DNA from 3 places in the Cupriavidus sp. 01L415 genome. Region 3 is predicted to be linked to each of the others. Evidence: predicted binding sites of a transcription regulator. Region 3 holds the regulator's gene; each other region holds the start of a gene.
What was found. The regulator sigma-54, encoded in region 3, starts transcription at its own class of promoters, with help from an activator protein. The targets are predictions, from matches to a motif close to TGGCANGNAANCTGCTTT.
Positions count from the first base shown of each region.

Region 1: the regulator sigma-54 is predicted to act here: its motif matches at 1,264-1,281, upstream of AC1DOX_RS29410 (GTP cyclohydrolase II).
Region 2: the regulator sigma-54 is predicted to act here: its motif matches at 2,830-2,847, upstream of AC1DOX_RS24005 (MSMEG_0572/Sll0783 family nitrogen starvation response protein).

Region 1 covers NZ_JBFTSP010000045.1:8,431-13,149, forward strand. Annotated here, with positions in the region: gene AC1DOX_RS29405 (acyltransferase family protein) at 1-1,054, shown strand, start outside; gene AC1DOX_RS29410 (GTP cyclohydrolase II) at 1,354-2,592, shown strand; gene AC1DOX_RS29415 (URC4/urg3 family protein) at 2,589-3,893, shown strand; gene upp (uracil phosphoribosyltransferase) at 3,986-4,678, shown strand; partial or broken gene AC1DOX_RS29425 (TetR family transcriptional regulator C-terminal domain-containing protein) at 4,678-4,719, shown strand, end outside.
Region 2 covers NZ_JBFTSP010000023.1:23,766-28,484, reverse strand. Annotated here, with positions in the region: gene AC1DOX_RS24020 (MSMEG_0567/Sll0786 family nitrogen starvation N-acetyltransferase) at 1-143, opposite strand, end outside; gene AC1DOX_RS24015 (MSMEG_0568 family radical SAM protein) at 140-1,219, opposite strand; gene AC1DOX_RS24010 (Nit6803 family nitrilase) at 1,212-2,237, opposite strand; gene AC1DOX_RS24005 (MSMEG_0572/Sll0783 family nitrogen starvation response protein) at 2,259-2,741, opposite strand; gene AC1DOX_RS24000 (aminotransferase-like domain-containing protein) at 3,145-4,536, shown strand.
Region 3 covers NZ_JBFTSP010000001.1:67,559-72,277, reverse strand. Annotated here, with positions in the region: gene hprK (HPr(Ser) kinase/phosphatase) at 1-864, opposite strand, end outside; gene AC1DOX_RS00285 (PTS sugar transporter subunit IIA) at 949-1,404, opposite strand; gene hpf (ribosome hibernation-promoting factor, HPF/YfiA family) at 1,896-2,249, opposite strand; gene AC1DOX_RS00275 (RNA polymerase factor sigma-54) at 2,300-3,784, opposite strand; gene lptB (LPS export ABC transporter ATP-binding protein) at 3,908-4,699, opposite strand.

The DNA of each region.
Region 1 (4,719 bases), on a different contig from region 3:
GGACGCGCTGAAGGCGGTCAGCTCGCAGCTGATCGTGCTCCACCATCTGGCCTTCTACGGCCCGATGTCCGATGCCGCCCAAGCGTTGGCTCCCGGCCTGATCGGCTGGCTGGCCGACTATGCCCGTATCGCGGTGCAGGTTTTCCTTGTCATCAGTGGCTTCCTGGCCGCCCGCAGCCTGGCCCCCGGCGGCTACCTGACCGTGGCGAGCCCGATGGCCACGCTCTGGCGCCGCTACCAGAAGCTGGTGGTGCCCTTCACCGTCGCCATCCTCGTGGCGATTGCCGGTGCCGCCATCGCGCGGACCTGGATGACGCACGACTCGATCCCGGCAGCGCCGCACCTGATGCAGGTTGTCGCGCATCTGCTGCTGTTGCACAACATCCTGGACGTGGATGCCTTGTCCGCGGGGGTCTGGTACATCGCCATCGACCTCCAGCTCTTCGCGTTGCTGGTGTTGACCTTGTGGCTGGCGCGCGGGGTGTCGCGCCACAGCCTGCCGCTGGGCGTGCCGCTGGTGGCCGCGCTGGCCGTGGCATCGCTGTTCTGGTTCAACCGCGATGCCAGCTGGGACGTCTGGGCGATCTACTTCTTCGGCGCCTATGGCATGGGCGCGCTGGCGTTCTGGGCCTCGAACCCGGAGCGCTCGCCGATGGCGCTGATCACGCTGGCCGCCATCGGGGCGGCGGCGCTGGTGGTGGATTTCCGGCTGCGCATCGCGGTGGCGCTGGCCACGGCACTGCTGCTGGCGATCGCCCGCCGGGGCGAGTGGCTGGAGCGCTGGCCGGGCGGGGCGATGTCCGCCTATTTCGGCAAGATTTCCTATTCGGTATTCCTCGTGCACTTTCCGGTGTGCCTGGTGGTCAATGCGGTGGTTTCGCATCTGGCGCCCGGACAGCCGGTGATCAATGCACTCGGCATGGGCCTGGCCTGGGTGGCCAGCAACATGGCTGGCGCGATCTTCCATCGCTATGTGGAGGCCGCCAACCCGCTGCGGACGCTGCGCATGGCCGTCTGGCCGCCGCGCGAGGACCGGGCGACTTCCAAGGCCTGAACCGCAATCATTGTTCGACAAGAACGGCACGCAACTTCACGGTTGCGTGCCGTTTTGCTTTGGGGCGCGCGGACCGGTCCTGGTCTTGCGCGAAGCGTCGTGGTGCGCATGCACCCAGATGTACCGTGCGAGATACCGGGGCGGCGCGCGGGCGGCACAGCGGCGGTGCGTGCGTCATGTCACGCACCGTAACAACCCCAGTTGGGCGATGGCACGAACGTTGCCTACTATGAAGCTATAAACCTGACCATTTGGTCAGGATTCCTGATCCCGGGGAACGTCCGGGAGACGAGGCTGCCATGTCCGACCATATCGTCCTGACTTCGCACGCACGCCACGGCAAGCCGGCCGAGCCGATCCACTGGGGCGCCCCCACGGCGGCCGAGCGGGGGCCCGTGATTGCCAGCCTGACCGATCCGGCGCAGCGCAATGTCATCGGCACCCATGCCGGCGCCTACGCGATCTATCGCGCGCTGGCCGTGGCGTCTGGCAGCCTGCAGCGCGCGCATCGTCCGGACCTGACCGACACGGCGCCGGCCGAAGCCATCGGCCCGCATCCGCAATGGGGCGACCCGGACAAGATCGTTTCGCTCGATCCGTGGGGCCACCTGGTTTCCACCGTGTTTGCCGATCGCATCGCGGCCGGGGTGGATATCCGCCCGACGATTGCCGTGACGCGCGCCCATATCAATATGCCGGAGCTGACCGCCGCCATCGCCGCGGGCCGGCTGAAACCCGATGGCGAGATCCTGTTTCCGAATGGCGATGTGCGCGTGACCAAGGCCGCCGTCGATCCGGTGTGGTACCTGCCCGGCATCGCGCGCCGCTTCAACATCAAGGAAAGCAACCTGCGCCGCAGCCTGTTCGAGCAGACCGGGGGCATGTTCCCGGAACTCGTGACGCGCCCGGACCTGAAGGTCTTCCTGCCGCCCATCGGCGGCATGACGCTCTACTTCGTCGGGGACGTGGCCAAGCTTGGCCATCCGGAAACACGCGTGGCCTGCCGCGTGCACGACGAATGCAATGGCTCCGATGTGTTCGGTTCGGACATCTGCACCTGCCGGCCGTATCTGGCGCATGGCATCGAGGTCTGCATCGAGATGGCGCAGGAAGGCGGCGTGGGCCTGGTGGTCTACAACCGCAAGGAAGGCCGCGCGCTGGGCGAGGTGACGAAGTTCCTGGTCTACAACGCGCGCAAGCGCCAGGTGGGCGGCGACCGCGCCGAGACCTATTTCGCGCGGACGGAATGCGTGGCGGGCGTGCAGGACATGCGCTTCCAGGAACTGATGCCGGATGTTTTCCATTGGCTCGGGATCAGGCGGATCGATCGCTGGGCTTCCATGAGCAACATGAAACACGGCGCGCTGACGGCGCAGGGCATCGAGGTGGTCGAGCAGGTGGCGATCCCCGAGGCGCTGATCCCTGCCGACGCGCGCGTGGAAATCGATGCCAAGGTGGCGGCGGGATACTTCACACGGTATGCGCCGCCCGATGCTGACGAACTCGCCCTGGCAAAGGGCAGGGGGTTGAAGGAATGAACCAATATCCCGACGGGGGCACGTCCGGACACGACGATGGCACCGGCAGCGGCTGGCATAGCCCCGTCCCGGCCGACCATCCCGCGTCCGCGCTGTTGAGCGCGGAGGCGGTGCGCACGCATTGCGCAATCGTGACCGGGCACGTGGCGTCCGGTGAGTCAGAGCACTTCACCTGGAATCCGGACCGGGTCCACGCGATTGCCGATTACGTGGCCGCCACCATCCGGCGCCGCTATCCGACCCTTCAGGTGCCCTACCACAGCCGCTGGCGCCATTTCGAGAGCGGCGGCCCGGGGGAAGAGAAGCTCGACCGCTGGCAGATCCTGTGCGAGCGTGCCGGCATGTCGGGCGTCGACCATTGTGCGGAACGCGCGCGCATCGGCATCGACCTGGTGATCCCGAGCGTGCTGCTCGATGCCGGCGCGGGGCCGGACTGGCGCTATCGCGATCCGGCCAGCGACCTGATGCTGACGCGATCCGAAGGCCTTGGCGTGGCCAGCTTCGACCTGTTCGCGCGCGGCGGCTTCTCCGCCGAGCACGGCGACCCGCTGCGGGCGGACGGCGAGCGGCTGGCCCGCATCGATGCCTCGACAATCGCCACCGCATTCCAGGTGGCGCAGCACAATCCGCTGGTCGGCCTCGAGGGCCGCGCCGGATTGCTGCGCCGGCTGGGCGAGGTGGTCCAGGCCACGCCCGCTGTCTTCGGCAAGCCGGCCCGGCTGGGCAACCTGTATGACTACATCGCCGCGCATGCGCGCGACGATCGCATCGAGGCCAGCTTCGTGCTGCGCACCTTGCTGGTGGCGCTGGGGCCGGTCTGGCCGGGCCGTGTGCAGATCGAAGGGATTTCGCTGGGCGACTGCTGGCGCCATCCGGCCGCGCCGGGGGGGCTGGTTCCGTTCCACAAGCTCACGCAGTGGCTGACGTACTCGCTGCTGGAGCCGCTGGAAGACGCCGGCCTGACCGTGACGGGGCTCGATGCGCTGACCGGCCTGCCTGAATACCGCAACGGCGGGCTGCTGTATGACTTCGAACTGATGGTGCCGCGCGATCCGGAGTTTGCCAAGGTGACCCATACCGTGGATGAACCCGTCATCGTCGAATGGCGCGCGTTGACGGTGACGGGCCTGGATCTCGTGGCGGATGCCGTGCGCCAGGCGCTGGGCGTCTCCGAGGCAGACTTCCCGCTGGCACGTGTGCTGGAAGGCGGCACGTGGGCCGCGGGGCGACGCATCGCGGCACAGCGCCGCGAAGGCGGCCCGCCGCCCTTTGCGATCCAGAGCGACGGCACGGTGTTCTGACGCGAGATTTTTTTCCCTGCAGGCAGCCAGGCGGCGGGCCGATGGCCCGTCGCGCCCCGAATCCAGCGAGTCTTCCACCCTAGGAGCGCACCATGAACGACCTGTCCGCCGTGCCCACTGCAGCGGAGACCTTTGCCGAGACTGAAGCGGCGGCGTCGCCCTCGCTGATGGTGGTCAATCATCCGCTGGTACAGCACAAGGTCACGCTGGCGCGCAGCGAGGAAACCACCACCGATAATTTTCGCCGGCTGGTGCGCGAGATCAGCCAGTTGCTGACCTATGAGGCCACGCGCGACCTGGCGATGGAGACCATCGCCATCAAGACGCCGATCGCGCCGATGCAGTCGCCGATCCTGTCGGGCAAGAAACTCTGCCTGGTGTCGATCCTGCGCGCGGGCAATGGTTTCCTGGACGGCATGCTGGAGCTGCTGCCGGCCGCGCGCGTGGGCCATATCGGCCTGTACCGCGACCCGGAGACGCTGGAGCCCATCGAGTACTACTTCAAGATGCCGGAGGACATCCACGATCGCCTGGTGATCGTGGTGGACCCGATGCTGGCCACGGGCAATTCAGCCATTGCCGCCCTGAACCGGCTCAAGGAGGCCGGCGTCACCACCATGAAGTACGTCTGCCTGATCGCCTCGCGTCCCGGACTGCGCGCGCTGCAGGCCGCGCATCCGGATGTGGCGATCGTCACCGCCGCGATCGACGAGCAGCTCAACGACCACGGCTATATCGTGCCCGGTCTCGGCGATGCCGGCGACCGGTTGTACGGCACGAAATGATGGACGCGCTGGCCGCCGCCCACACGGGCGTCGCCGCGTCG
Region 2 (4,719 bases), on a different contig from region 3:
TCATCGTCACGAAAGATCCCCTGCTCGGTGCAGAACACTGCCCGACGCAGTGCATAGGCCTGCTCGATCTCCCAGTGGGCCTCCGCCCAGCGCACCTGGTATACGGGAATGGCCGGCACTTCGACACACAGATCGCGGCTCATGTCAGCCCTCCTTCGTAGGCCGACAGGGACGAGCATGCCCCGCACTTGCCGCAGCCGGCCTTGATGTCACCCGACCGCATACCGGCCGCAGTCACCATCTCTCCCAGTGGTGCGAGGATGTCACGCATGAACGCCGGCGTTGGCGCCGGATGGTCCTCCAGCGGCGTGCCGGAGATCGGTACAAATGGCACCACGAACGGGTAGACACCGATGTCCACCAGCTGGCGCGACATTGCCAGGATCGCCTCGGCCGTATCGCCTAGCCCAGCCAGGATGTACGTGCTGACCTGCCCGCGGCCGAACACGCCGACGGCGCTGCGAAAGGCCTCCATATAGCGCGCGATGGGCACCGTGGCCTTGCCGGGCATGACGCGCTCGCGCACGGCGGGCGTGACCACTTCCAGATGCATACCCAGGCTGTCCACGCCTGCAGCGTGCATGCGCGCGAACCATTGATAGTCATCGGGCGGCTCGCATTGCGCCTGGATGGGCAGGTCCACCGCTGCCCGAATGGCGAAGGCACTCTCGCAGAGAATGCTCGCGCCCCGATCGGGCGTAGGTGGCGTACCGGTGGTCAGGACCATGTGCTTCACGCCGTCGAGCAGCACGGCCGCGCGTGCCACCTCCGCAAGCTGCTCCGGCGTTTTCCGCGCGATCGTGCGTCCCGCCGCCAACGACTGGCCGATTGCGCAGAACTTGCAGGTCTTGCGGCGGCTTTCGTAGCGAATGCATGTCTGGAGCACGGTGGTCGCCAGTACGTCGGCGCCATGCAGCGTGGCGATGTGCGAGTAAGGCACGCCTTCCAGGGTCTGCATACCATAGAACCGTGGCGCCTTTGGGAAGCTGATGTCGGCGATCGGAATGGTGCCGCGTCGGAGCGCGCTTCTGCCGCCCGCGTCGGGCGCGGAAGCCACGAAGGGAGAATGCCACGCGCTGCTGGTATGCACCGGCACCATGATCGTCACACCGTCGATAGTCACGGCCTTGTGGTCCGATGGCCCGGCGCCACCACGGCGACTGGCGGCACCTGCAAGTGGAGCTTCCAGACGCAGCCCGACGGATTGAAGTTCAGTCATCAACTGCCGGCTCGAGGCCGACTTCGACTCGTTGGGATGCATGGTTAGAACTCCATGGAAAGGACGAGAGAGACGCGGAGGAATCCCGCATGGCAGACACGGTGCTCGCCGGCCTGTCGTTGATGGTAAGGCTGAGCAATTCGGGGCGCGCGTAATGGCCGACTGAATCCATCATGCGCTTGCGCTTGGTGATCAGCCCCATGTCCAGATCCGCCACGACCATGCCCTCGCCCTCGCGCAATGGCGGCGCCAGGTGCTGCCCCTCGGGGGATACGATCGCTGTATTGCAACCACCGCGCAGCGCCTTCTGCAACGCGGCGTCCGGAGTGATGGAGGCGATCTGCGCATCGGTTAGCCAGCCCGTGGCGTTGACCACGAAGCAGCCTGCCTCCAGCGCGTGGTGACGAATCGTCGCCTCGATCTGATCGGCGAAGATCGGCCCCACCAGCGATCCCGGAAACTGGCTGCAGTGGATTTCCTCGTGCTGGGTCATCAGTGCATAACGCGCCAAGGGGTTGTAGTGCTCCCAGCAGGCCAGCGCGCCGACGCGGCCAATGGCAGTGTCGGCCACCTTCAGGCCCGCGGCATCCCCCTGGCCCCAGATCATGCGTTCGTGGAACGTGGGCGTCAGCTTGCGCCGCTTGACCGCCAGCCGGCCTTCAGTGTCGAAGATCAACTGCGTGTTGTAGAGGCTGCCGTGGTCGCGCTCGTTGACGCCGAGCACGACCACCATGCCGTGCCGGCGCGCCTGCTCTGCCACGGCGTGCGTCACAGGACCGGGTATCGTCACCGCCTGCTCGTACAGGCGCAGATGATCGCTGCCCGATTGCACGGGCGGGCGCACAAAGGAAAAGTATGGGTAGTACGGCACGAAGGTCTCGGGAAAGACGATCAGCTGTACGCCATCGCGCGCGGCACGCTCGATCGCGTCCACGACCTTCGCAAGGGTGCCCTCGCCGCTTTCCAGGTCCGGCGCAATCTGGACGGCCGCGGCACGTACCATTCGTTTTGGTGTCATGACGATACCCCTCGCGTACGCTCAGACGGTCCAGGTGTCGACGATGAGCGCGTTCTCCTTACGGTGAAGCAGCTTCAGGTCGAGCACGTCGAGCGGGTTGATCGGGCGGACGCCCTCGATCAGCGAGGCCTCGCCGTGGCCGTAGAGAGCCTGCAGCGCGAAGCGGCACGCGTAGACCTTGCCGCCTTCGGCCATGAACTTCTTGAGTTGCTTGTTGAAGTTCAGGTGGCCGGGGAATGCTTCGTCACCCAGCGTGGGAAAGCCGCGCTGCAGACCCAGCGTGACGCCGGGCCCGTAGAGCAGGATGCTGGTGTCGAAGCCCTTGCGCTGCAGACGCGTGGCTTGCAGCATGTTCACAAAGCCAATCGAGCCTTCGAAGGCGACCGTGTGGAACGTCACCAGCGCTTTCTCGCCAGGTTCGGCCTTGACGTCCTCGAACACCTTCTCTTCGAAATCGACCAGGTAATCTCCGTCCTTGTGGGCAGGTTTGTTGACTACGGGCATGCTTGGCTCCAGTGCTTGATGGTTGGGAACTGCGGACCGCCATCGAAGGGCGGGCCCGGCCGGGGCTTGCCCCCGACGCACTCCACCGTGTGCAACTGATATGCCATTGACCGGTCCTGGCTATCCGATCAATCCGCGATCAACCAGACGGCACGCAATTGATCGCATCGTTGATCGCATCGCCGCTGTCTTTCCGGCGTCACAGATGCGATCACTGGGGATCTGCGCGCCCACTGAATGCATGCACCGAAACCATGCCGCGCGCATCCGAAAGGCGCATCGGCATGGTGCAATCCGCGCCATGCCGCGGGCGGCGGCACGCGATTCCGATGCGATCAAGCGGGCATGGGATATGCATTCAATCGGCGGACGACGCAGCAGCGCACATCGCATGGAGAACATCGTGTCCGGCCTCACCAGTCACTGGGCGAAGCGGGTCGCCGAAAGCGCCAAACCCGCTTACCTGACCATTCCAGACCTGATCGAAGAGGCACTCGCCGACGGACGACTGCAGGCGCGCGACCGCCTGCCCGGCCTGCGCGACATGGCCGAGGCGCTCAGCCTCAATTACTCGACCGTGGCCCGCGCCTATGGGGAAGCGCGCAAGCGTGGGCTGATCGATGCCAAGGCGGGCGCCGGCACCTATGTGCGCGGGCGGGCGCCCACGTTGCCACTACGCGGCGGCACCAGCGCCGAGATGACGATGAACATGCCGCCCGAGCCCGCGGAGCTTGCGGCACGACTGCGCGAATCCGCGGCGGCGCTCGTCGGTGCAGCGGATCCCTATATGCTGCTGCGCTACCAAGACTTCGGCGGCACTCCGGCCGATCGCGCCGTCGCCAACGGCTGGCTGCGGCAACTGGTGCCGGCGTCCACCGCCGACCGGCTGCTGATCTGCCCCGGCATCCACAGCGCGCTGGTGGCGCTGCTGTCGCAGGTCGCGCGTGGCGGGCAGACGCTATGCGTGGAGAACCTGGCCTATCCAGGCATCAAGGCCATCGCCGCCCAGCTTGGCCTGCGCGTGCAAGCGTTGCCCGGCGACGAGGAAGGCATGATCGGCGCTGCCTTTGAAAGCTTCTGCAAGGCGCAAAAGCCGGCCGCGCTCTATTGCAATCCGACGATCCAGAACCCCAGCACCCGAACCATGCCCCAGGGGCGGCGCGAGATCCTGGCCGACATCGCGCTGCGCTACAACGTACCGATCATCGAAGACGATGCCTACGGCATGCTCCCCCGGCACAAGCCGGATGCCTTCGCGACGCTCGCACCAGAACTGACGTACTACGTCACCGGGCTGTCGAAGTGTCTTGGGGCGGGATTGCGCACCGCCTTTGTCCTGGCCCCAACGCCGCGCCATACACAGCGTCTGGCCGGCACGTTACGTGCCACCACGGTGATGGCCAGCCCGTTCACCACATTGCTGGCATGCGCCTGGATCAAGCAGGGCACCGTCGATGAGATGCTGGCCGCTGTGCGCGAAGAGTGCGCCGCACGGCAGGCCATTGCGGCGCGCGTGCTGGGCGGGCATGCCTGCGCGGCCGATCCGGATGGCTTTCACCTCTGGTTGCCGCTGGACGCCCATTCGGCATGGCGCCCCTCCGAACTGGCGCTGCACCTACGCTCGCGCGGCATCGGCGCGGTCTCGGCCGTGGCATTCTCCACGGACGGCAATCCGCCCGACGCCATCCGGCTATGTCTCGGGGGGCCCAGCGAGCGGGACGAGATCGAGGAGTCCTTGCAGATCGTCGCCGATACATTGGACGATCCACATCATCTGCATTCGGCCATGCTGTGACGATCACCTCAGGGGCTGCGCCCGCCCCTGAACGCGATAAGGCCGATGCCCATTCAGAAGCGGACATACACTGCAGCGCTTTCAGTTGGCCGAGAAGGGTCGGGAAGCAACTGATTCCGAGCTCTCCCCGGGCGGTACTCGCAAGTCACGCCGCAGACCTTTCAGCTAACCGCGTAGCGTTAG
Region 3 (4,719 bases):
GTTGCGTACGGCGGCTTCCACCAGCACGGCGAGGTTTCGGCCGGCCGCCACCTGGATCTTCACCATGTGGATCGGCAGGCCGAGCACATCGAGATACTGCGAGTCGAGCGGCAGGCGTTCGAACTCTCCATCATTGCGGCGCACCAGTTGCACCACAAGCTTGAGTTTCATCTTCCGGCGGACCGCCGTCTCACCGAAGATCGTCTTGATATCGAGCAGGCCCAGGCCGCGCACTTCCAGCAGGTTCTGCAGCAGCGGCGGGCAGCGGCCCTCGATGAAATCGGGACCCAGCCGGACAAAGTCCACGGCGTCGTCGGCCACCAGCCCGTGGCCGCGCGAGATCAGTTCCAGGCCCAGTTCGCTCTTGCCCAGGCCGGATTCGCCCATGATCAGCACGCCCATGCCCAGGATGTCCAGGAACACGCCGTGCATCGTCACGCGGGGCGCGGAGATGCGCGACAGGTACAGCCGGAGGTGATCGATCACGGCCGCCGAGGAAACCGGCGTGGTGAACAGCGGTGTGGACGAGCGCGTGCAGCGCAGTTCCAAGTCCGGCGGGGGCTCCATGCCATCGGCCACGACCAGGAACGGCGGCTCCAGCAGGATCAGTTCGCCCATCTGCCGCTTGCGCGGTTCGTCATCGAGCCGCTGGTAGTACAGGATCTCGGGCTTGCCGAGCACCTGGATCCGGTTCGGGTGGATGAGGTTCAGGTGGCCCACCAAATCGGCTGCGGATGTGGCTTCACGGGCGAATTCGACATCGAAGGCACGATCGGCTCCTTCGAGACCGGCGACCCACGAGAGTTTGATATCGGCTGCGTTGTCGTCGAAGATCGACTGCGAGGTGACGCCGGTGAGTTCCATGCGGGATGACTTTCGGGACTTGCTTTGCGCGTCAGACGGCGGTGGCCGCGATGCGCGAGGCGATGGGGCGGGCAATCACGGGGATCAGGGGTGCCACTGGGTCAGTAACTGGTGAACAGCTTCCGGGGTCGGCAACGTAGCCAGCCCTTCGCGCATGTCGCGGTCCGACAGCAGTTGCGCAATCTCCGAGAGGATTTCCAGATGTTGCTGCGTGGCCTGTTCCGGCACGAGCAGGAAGATCAGAAGCGAGACGGGCTTGCCATCGGGGGATTCGAACGGAATCGGCTCGGCCAGGCGCATGAAGCCGGCCAGCGGCTGCTTGAGGCCCTTGATGCGGCCGTGCGGAATGGCGACCCCGGCTCCAAGGCCGGTCGAGCCGAGCGATTCCCGGGCAAACAGGTTATCCGTCACGGTGGCACGCGCCACGCCATGGTTGTTCTCGAATAAGAGCCCGGCTTGCTCGAACACCCGCTTCTTGCTGGTGACGGTGACGTCGAGGTGGATGTTGCCGGGTGGCAGCAATTTGGCCAAACGATTCATGGGCGATGCACGAGAAGTCAGGTTAGCGGGCCGGGGCGCATTGGCCGTCCCGCCGCGTGGGGGCAATTCAGGATATCGAGTGCTTTGTCAGGACGCTCGCATTGGAGCGTCCGGCCATTATAGAGCAGGGTCACACCGCACTTGTGCGATGCAACGCCGGTTCTGCGGGTGGTGCCGCAAGAATTCCGGCCGGCTTGCCCACCCGTTGCCGCCGCCCGCCACGCATGGTCTCTTGCCGTGCGATATGTCGGTCCGGTGCGCCGGGGCCGTTCTGCCTTGTTTGTATGGCGCAGCATACACTGAGCGGGACGCGTTGCGAACACCCTGGACCCTTTGGCCGTGGCGCCAAGGTAACGAATGAAACAAGTGGAATCCGGAGTGCCGGTGGCGACACAAATCCGCGCGTCCATCAAAAAAGCCGCGCTGATTGCGCGGCTTGATCTCTTCTTTTCAGTCCTCTTCAAGGCAACCCGAATGGGATGCCGGCAAGGCTATTGCTGCTGTAGTTGCGCTTCAGCCATCTGGTACTTGACTGCTTCGCGATCGTGGCCTTGTACGCGGTCCTTGTAGCGGATCACTTGCCGGTCGAGCTTGTCGACCAGAGCGTCGATCGCCGCATACAGGTCTTCATGATGTGCTTCAACGAAGATGTCCTTGCCCTTGAGATGCAGATTGATTTCCGCGTACTGACGCCGGTCCTTTTCCTTATGGTTATCCACCGATAGCAGCACACTAACGCCAATGACTTGATCGAAATGCCTGACGATACGCTCCAGTTTCGTTTCCACATACTCACGCAGCGGCGGCGTGATGTCGAGGTGGTGTCCACTGATCTTGAAGTTCATAGCGCTTCTCCTTCTGAAAGAGCCGCACCAGGCAGGCGGTTGCGGCTCGGCTACAAAGTCTTGCGGAGATTGACTGCTGGGATCTTGAGCGCTTCGCGGTATTTGGCCACCGTGCGGCGTGCAACCACAAAGCCTTGCTCGCCAAGCAGTTCGGCGATCCGGCTGTCGGAAAGAGGATTCCTGGGGTCTTCGGCTCCTATCAGTTGCTTGATCAGCGCGCGGATTGCCGTGGATGAGGCCGCGCCGCCCGTCTCCGTGGAGACGTGGCTGCCAAAGAAGTACTTCAGTTCGAAAGTACCCATTGGCGTGGCCATGTATTTATTCGTCGTGACCCGGGAAATGGTTGACTCATGTAAACCCAGTGTATCGGCAATCTCCCTCAAAACCAAGGGGCGCATCGCGATTTCGCCGTGCGTGAAAAAGTTCTTTTGACGCTCCACAATCGCCTGCGCCACGCGCAGGATCGTGTCGAATCGCTGCTGGATGTTCTTGATGAGCCACCGCGCCTCCTGCAGTTTTTGTTGCAGCCCAGCAGTGCCCGATTCCCCTTTTGCACCGCGCAAAATCTGCGCATACATGTCGTTGATGCGCAGGCGTGGCATGACGTCGGGATTGAGCTGCGCGATCCATCCACCACCAGTCTTGCGCACGAACACATCGGGCACGACAAAGTCCGCTTCCGGGCGGCTGTATGCATGACCGGGGTAGGGCGCGAGCGAGCGAATCAGATCGTGCGCTGCCTTCAATGCTATTTCGTCCACCTGCAGCGCTTTCTTGAGTCGCGTGTAGTCACGGACGGCCAGCAGTTCCAGATGATGGTTGACGATGGACAGCGCCAGTTCACGCTGCGGATGCTGCAGTCGGCGCAATTGCAGGGCCAGGCATTCCGCGGCATTGCGCGCGCCCACGCCGGGCGGGTCGAAGCTCTGCAGCAGCGTCAGTATCGCGTGGACTTCGTCGATCTCGAACTCCAGTTCCTCGGGGAGTTCGGTGCAGATTTCCTCGAGCGACGCGCTCAGGTAGCCGTCGTCGTCCAGCGATTCGATCAGGAAGATGGCCAGGCCCTTGTCGCGCGTCGAAATCTTGAGCGGCGCAAGCTGTTCCATCAGGTATTCGCGCAGCGTCGGTTCGGCATCGCGCAACTGCATCGGCGTCTTTTCGTCCTCGTCGCCCTGGGGGCGGCGGGCAAAGTCATCGAGGCTCCAGTCGTTGCCGTAGTCCTCGCCGGAGTTGTCGCTATAGTTGTCTTCGTCGCCACCGGACGCGCCTTCCGCGCGGTCCTCGCCGTTGCCACCCTGCTGCTCGGCAGGGGCCGGCGCGGGCGCGCTCTGGAGGTTGACAGAGCCGTCCGCGGCCACGCGCAGCGGGCTCTCGATCCAGTCGTTTTCGCGTTCCAGCAGAGGGTTCTCGGTCAGCGCCTGCTCCACTTCCTGCTGCAGTTCCAGCGTCGAGAGTTGCAACAGCCGGATGGACTGCTGCAGCTGCGGAGTCAGGGCAAGGTGCTGGGAGAGGCGAAGCTGAAGCGACGGTTTCATAGCGACCTATTCTATGCGCATCTTTCCGTTGTTGGAACGGAAATTGCTATCGCCTATCGCTTTTGCTTCGTGATCGCCAACCACTGTCGGCGAGCGGTCCGCGCGGGGTGCGCGGCCGGGGCATCACATGCGGAAATTCTCGCCCAGGTACACGCGCCGCACGGACTCGTTGGCGATGATTTCCTCGGGCATGCCGGCGGCCAGCACGGTGCCTTCGCTGATGATGTACGCGTGGTCGCAGATCCCCAGCGTCTCCCGCACGTTGTGGTCCGTGATCAGCACGCCGATGTTGCGCGCCTTGAGGAAGCTGACGATGCGCTGGATTTCGCCCACGGCAATCGGGTCCACGCCGGCGAACGGCTCGTCCAGCAGGATGAAGCGCGGCGACGAGGCCAGCGCGCGCGCGATTTCCACCCGGCGACGCTCGCCGCCGGACAGCGACAGCGCCGGGTTGTTGCGCAGGTGGGCAATCTGCAAGTCGTCCAGCAGCGCATCCAGGCGGCGGTCCAGCTCCGCCTTGGATAGCGGCTTGCCGTTTTCCACCTGCAGCTCCAGCACGGCGCGGATGTTTTCCTCGACGTTGAGCTTGCGGAAGACCGACGCCTCCTGCGGCAGGTATGACAGGCCCATGCGCGCGCGCTCATGGATCGCCAGGCCGCTGATGTGCTGGTCGTCCAGCACGATGTCGCCTTCGTCCAGCGCCACCAGGCCCACGATCATGTAGAACGATGTGGTCTTGCCCGCGCCGTTGGGGCCCAGCAGGCCGACCACCTCGCCGCTCTTCACGTCCAGCGAGACGTCCTTGACCACGGTGCGCGAGCCGTAGCGCTTCTTCAGGTGGCGCACGACGAGGGTGCTGCTGTCGGTGCGGACGGCGGAAGCGTCGGGGGTGGCGAGCGTGGCGGTATCGTTCATCTCAGGCAATCATGCAGTGC